Regions from separate parts of the Bifidobacterium sp. UTBIF-68 genome, predicted to be linked through region 2. Evidence: riboswitches for the same ligand, from Rfam matches in the RefSeq annotation. Region 2 holds a riboswitch; the other holds the start of a gene.
The links. A riboswitch is a leader RNA that binds a small molecule or an ion and turns the genes downstream of it on or off. The one in region 2 is predicted to bind thiamine pyrophosphate.
Positions count from the first base shown of each region.

Region 1: linked by a shared signal. The riboswitch ahead of BW14_RS06480 (solute carrier family 23 protein) and the one ahead of BW14_RS10905 (hydroxyethylthiazole kinase) in region 2 are both predicted to bind thiamine pyrophosphate.

Region 1 covers NZ_JFAN01000020.1:20,205-23,325, reverse strand. The annotation lists gene BW14_RS06490 (bacterial Ig-like domain-containing protein) at 1-813, shown strand, start outside; gene BW14_RS06485 (DUF4143 domain-containing protein) at 1,022-1,501, opposite strand; TPP riboswitch at 1,742-1,838, shown strand; partial or broken gene BW14_RS06480 (solute carrier family 23 protein) at 1,887-3,121, shown strand, end outside.
Region 2 covers NZ_JFAN01000043.1:16,870-19,990, reverse strand. The annotation lists gene BW14_RS10915 (response regulator transcription factor) at 1-396, shown strand, start outside; gene BW14_RS10910 (HAMP domain-containing sensor histidine kinase) at 393-1,853, shown strand; TPP riboswitch at 1,861-1,966, shown strand; gene BW14_RS10905 (hydroxyethylthiazole kinase) at 1,958-2,893, shown strand; gene thiC (phosphomethylpyrimidine synthase ThiC) at 3,086-3,121, shown strand, end outside.

The sequences.
Region 1 (3,121 bases), on a different contig from region 2:
GAGCCCGAGCCCTCGCAGCCGACTGTGACCGGCATTGAGGTGAGCGGTCCGGACGACGTCGAGTACACGGTCGGTGAGACGTTCTCGGACAAGGGTCTGACGGTCAAGAAGCTGATGTCCGACAACACCTCGGATGAGGTTGCCGCAGGCGACTACACCCTGTCCGCCGTGGACGCCTCCGGTGTTGTGGTCGATCTGTCCAAGCCGTTCGCGGCTGCGGGCAAGGTCACCGTGACCGTTGCGCTGAAGGACGATGCCACCAAGACCGCCGCTTTCGAGCTGACGGTCAAGGACAAGCCGGTCACGCCTCCTGCCGAGACGACGGTCGATGAGATCGCCGTGACCAAGCAGCCCGCGAAGACCGAGTACACGGTCGGCGACAAGTTCGACGCCTCCGGCCTCGAAGTGACCGCCAAGCTGTCCGATGGTGAGACCCGTGTGCTGGGCTCCGACGAGTACCTGCTCACCGGCTTCGATTCCTCCAAGGCTGCGGACGCTGTGACGGTGACCGTGACCTACACCGGCAAGGACGCGGGCAAGGATCTCAAGCCCGCCACCTTCACCGTGAAGGTCAAGGCGAAGGATGCCGGTTCCGACAATGGCGGCAACGGCAACCAGGGCAACCAGGGTGGCAATGGCAGCCAGAACCAAGGCAACCAGAACCAGTCCGACAAGAACAACAACAAGTCGGACGGCAAGGGTGACGGCAATCTGGTGAATACCGGTTCCGCTGTCGCCGGCGTGGCTGTCGCGATGCTGCTGCTGGCAGTGGCGGGCATCGCGCTGGCCGCCGTGCGCCGCAGTCGCCGGTAGCCGGTAGTCAGCACTCGGCAGTCGATTATCGATAATCGACTACCGAGTGTTCCCGGCAAACGTACGGCTGACAGCCGACCGGCTCGGTGCCGTACGGCACCATATTGCAGGTGCTATGTATGAGGCCGCCGTCCCTTTCCTTCAGGGACGGCGGCCTCGTCGTGTCATCTGGCTGATGCGCGTGTGCCGTTGGCGCCGGTGCGGCGTGTCATGGCCGCAATGTGGTGATGGGCGCGACGATTACTCCGTCCGGACGCGTGAAGCTGTAGGCTCCGGTACCGGTGAGCACCATGAGGAAGCTGGGCTCGGACATCTTGGAGGTATCCAGTCTTCCGGCCAGCTTCAACAGGTTCGAGGCACCCTCGTTGGTTAGTTTGTCTCCTCCGAGTTTGACCTCGATGAGACCATACCGTCCGTCACGCAAATGGACCACGGCATCGCATTCCAAACCGGTCTTGTCACGATAGTGGAACACCTGTCCGCCCAATGCGTCCGCATAGACGCGAAGATCGCGGATGCACATTCCTTCAAACAGTAGGCCGAAGGTCTCCAAGTCACGTAAAATGCCCTGAGGATTCACACCAAGGGCAGCCGCAGCGATGGACGGATCGACGAAATGCCGCGTATCCGCCGATCGAATGGCGGTTTTCGAACGAAGATTTGGATTCCATGCGGGCTTCGATGACATCCCGAAAGGCTCCATTTCCTTATTTGGACCGATTTCGTTTCCTTATTTGGACTGATTTTATTTCCTTATTTGGACCGTTTTCGTTTCCTTGTTTGGCTGACGGATTTGTAACAGAATTCGTTACACTTCCGTCAGCCGAGGTGGCAACCCCGTCAATCGACATGACAAACCCGTCAATCTGGCCCGGCGCGGGAATTTCCTTGACTCACAGCCGCTGTGTTTGCTACGGTGACCTCGAAACCGATTCGTAAGGGGCGCCTCTGGCTGAGACGGCATTCGCCGAACCCTTCGAACCTGTGAGCTCATACTCGCGTAGGGACTACGACGGTTGGACGCTTCCGTTCGACTCGAGAGCCGCGTGCGCATTGAGGGAGGAAGCAAGAGAGTGTCAATACGCAAGGAACTGACCGCCCAAAACGTCCTGCTGGGCTTCCAGCATGTGTTCGTCTCCAACGTCTGGCTCGACCCGGTGTTCGTGGCGGGCGCCATCGGCCTGCCGATCGCGTTGTCGTCGAACATGATCAACGCCATCTTCATCGTCTCCGGTCTGGTCACGCTGATCCAGGCCACCCGACTGGTGCGTCTGCCCGTGGTGCAGGGCCCGTCCGCCGCATTCGACGCCCTGATGATCGCGGCCGGCACCGCCGGCATGCTGGGCGCGGCCAGCTCGTCCATCCTCATCGCCTCGCTGGTATTCCTGGTACTGTGCCTGACCGGCGTCATCGAACGGATGCGGTTCCTGTTCTCCCCGCTGATCTCGGGTGTGGTCATCTTCATGGTGGGCGTATCCCTGTCCGGGTTCACGCTGAGCGAGTTCCTCGGCGGCGCTCCCGGCGACAAGACGTTCGCCGACCCCCGCATCCTCACCGTGTCCATCCTGACCACGGCGATCGTGCTGGTGCTGTCCCTGCTCGGCAAGGGATTGCTCAAATCGTTCTCCTTCCTGATCGCGCTCGTGGTGGGTACTGTGGTCGCCGCCGCGCTGGGCATGGTGGACTTCTCCCCCGTCGCATCAAAGGGCTGGCTTGGTCTGCCGACCTTCCTGCCTTACGGTCCGTTTACGTTCGATTGGAAGATCTTCGTACCGTTCTTCATCGCCTACATGGTCGCCGTGATGGAGGCGCTGGGCGTGTATCAGGCGGCTTCCGAGATTCAGGGCACCCCGCTTGAGCGCAAGCAGGTGCGCTACGGTCTGGCCGGCGAGGCGGCCGGTTCCGCCATCTCCTCGCTCATCGGCGGCTTCACGACCACCGCGTACCCGCAGAACGTGGGTCTGCTGAACCTGACCGGTGAAGGCAAGCTGCGCACGCGCACGCCTGTGGTCATCGCCGCAGTGCTACTACTGATCCTCGGCTTCGTGCCGAAGGCCGGCGCCCTGCTGTCTGTGATTCCCTCGGCTGTCGTCGGCGGCATCTTCCTGCCCGCTGCCGCCAGCCTGATTGTGACGGGCATCCGCACGCTGCGCAAGGTCGCCGACGACGAACGCCGTCAGATGGTGATCGGCATGTCCCTGCTGCTCGGCATCGCGCTGCCGAAGGCGCTCGCCGGGCTGACCGGTGGCGCGAGCGTGTTCTTCGGCAACAACATCATGGTCGGCGTATTCTGCGCGATCATCCTCAA
Region 2 (3,121 bases):
CTGGCCAAGCCGTTCGCCTTCCGGGAGCTGTCGGCCCGCATCCGCGCGTTGCTGCGGCACGATTCGCGCCATCGCGGGCCTTTCGGCGGCGGCCCCGGTCCGGACTCCGGAACCGGACCCTCCCCGCTCATGATCGATTGCGAACGTCGGCTCGCGTACTGGCATGAGACCCCGCTGAACCTGACGGCCAAGGAATTCGCGGTGCTGTGGCATCTGGACGAGGCGGACGGCGGATGGGTCGGTCTCGACGAGCTCATCGCCGCCGTCTGGCCGGACGGCTCGGCCAGCACGGGCGCAGCGAAAACCGTCATCTACACGCTGCGGCAGAAAATCGAACACGCCGGCGGACGCGGGGCCATCGAATCGGCCCGCGGGAAAGGGTACCGGCTGCCATGAGCGAACATCACGGTCACGAGCATCGCGAGCGCCACCGCCTGCGTATGCGGTTGGTTCCCCGCACCTTCCGAGGCAAGATCGCGCTGGCCATCGGTCTGCTGGTAGCGGTGTTCCTAGGAATCGCGCTGGCGTTGCAGGCCATGTTCTTCAGCCGCATCTACGACCGGTCATCCTACCGGCTGTATCAGGTGGCACAAGGCTCCACGCTGCCTGCACCCGAGAACGGCGAGCTCTATGTATCGACCACCGGCTGCTATTACACCGATCACGCGGTAGGCTGCGGGCCGATGACGCCCGGCTCGATCATGGAGATCAGCGATGCGGACATGCGCAAGCCCCTGATGCAGAGCGCCATGTGGTTCTCGCTGGCGCTGTTCGCCGCGTTCGCCATACTGGCCATGATCATGGCGTGGCTCATCTCGCGGCGGCTGGCCGGACGCATCTCGTCGCTGGGGGCGCAGATGCAGCGGCTCGACCCTGCCGAACCGGGTGGGCGCGTGACGTTGGCGGGGTCCGATGAAGTTACCGATTTGGCCGGGGACGTGAACACCATGCTGGAACGTATCGAGCGCGCGGCGGCCACGCAACGGCAGTTCATCGCGAACGCGTCGCACGAGCTGCGCACGCCGATCGCGGTGATCGAGACCAGTCTGGACGCGCCGCTGAGTCAGGGCCGATTCCCCGATGATGTGGCGCCCGCGGTGCGGCGCGCACTCGACGCCGACCGGAACGCCGCTGATCTGGTGGAGGGGCTGTTGGCGCTGTCGCGCGTGCAGAACATGGCGTTGCATCACGGCGACGCGGAGCCGCCGGAGACGTCGCTCGGGGATGCGGCGGAACACGCGCTGGACGTCTCGTGGGATGCGATCGAGGCTCGTGGATTGAATGTGCGCACCGACATCGACCGGTCGGTGCGGGTGCGGGCGGACGAGACGATGCTCACGCTGCTGGTCGGCAATCTCGTGCGCAATGCGGTGGTGCATAACGTGGAATGTGGGGACATCACCGTCATCGTGCGTACGGTGGGCGGCGTAGTGGACGACGGCACGGTGAGTGGCGATACTGCGGACGGCAGCACGGGGGACGGCTACGCGGAGCTGTTGGTGGAGAACAGCACGGAAACGGGTGCCGATGGCGAGACCATCGGCGATACGACCGTCAGCGATGGGATCACCGGCGACAATGCCGCGCATGATTCCGGCGAATCCGGTGACCCCGGTGATTTCCCCGATGCCGGCCGGCTCTCCGATTCCAACGACTTGAACGACTTGCTCGTCCCCTTCCACCGGGGCGCGGCCTCACGGTTGGAGAACCGTCCTGGCAACGGATTGGGCCTGTCCATCGTCAAGGAAATCGCAGATTTATACCATGCCGAGCTGCGACTCGCTAGACCCGAAGCGGGCAGATTCGCCGTTTCTGTGCGATTTTGTAACAAATATGCCCATGTTGGGGCATAACGTCGGCAACGTAATGCAGGGGAACCCGTGGCGACACGGGTTGAGAATGGCCACGGCCTGACCCTTAGAACCTGTTGGTTAAGACCATCGTAGGGAGCAGTGATATGAGCGATGATTCGCACCCATCATGTTGCACCGGCGCACATGGTGTAGTAAATGATGCACATGTACACGACCATGACGACGAGTTCGCCTCGCTGCGCCACGACATCGCGCAGGCAGTACGGGATGTGAAGGCCAAGACGCCGCTGGCGCAGTCGTTCACGAACTTCGTGACCATCAATCTGGTGGCCAACGCGCAGCTCGCAGCCGGCGGCACGGCGGCCATGAGCTTCCTGCCGGACGATGTCATCGACACGGCCTCCATCTCCGGTGCCGATTACATCAACGTGGGCACGTTGCTGCCCTTCTATGCTGATGCGCTGCCGCAGATCGCGCGCGCCTTCCACAAGTCCGCCCACCCGTGGGTACTGGACCCGGTGGCGGCGGGCATCGGACGGACGCGCACCGAAATCCTGCGCGCCTTCCGCGCCACGCCGCCGACCATCGTGCGCGGCAACGCCTCCGAAATCATCGCGCTGGCCGACATGTGGGGGCTGAATCAGGCCAACGGCAACAATCCGGAAACCCGTCCCGCCGGCGTCGAATCGGTGGATGAGGTGGACGCCGCCGTCGAACCGGCGAAGCGACTGGCCCGGTTCCTCGCCGCCTCGGCTCCCGCCGGCAAGGCGGCCGTGGCCGTCTCGGGCGCGGTGGACCTCGTGACCGACGGCGAGCATGTCTACCGCTTGCCGGGAGGCAGCGCGCTGATGTCCAAGATCACCGGCGCCGGCTGCTCGTTGGGCGGTGTGACCGCCACGTATCTGGCCGTCGCCGAGCCGTTGACCGCAGCCCTTGCGGCAACCCTGCTGTACAACCGTGCTGGCGAGATCGCCGAGGCCAAGGCCGACGGACCGGGCTCGTTCCAAGTGCATCTGCTGGATGCGCTGTGGAATCTCACGCCCGAGCAGGTGGCGGCATCGGCGATTGTGGCGCAATGAACCGTGTGGTCTCGTACCTATTGTCTCTCCCTCAGTCTCGCTACGCGAGACAGCTCCCTCATCAGAGGGAGCCGAGAAACGTGAGATCGCGGAACGCCCAAGACTTCCTCATCAGAGGGAGCCGAGAAACGCCATTCTTCCCCGGATACACAACAAGACTTCCTTAATTAACCCAACACCAAGGAACACCAAATGAACAACGAATACCCATACGCCTCCATGCGCGAC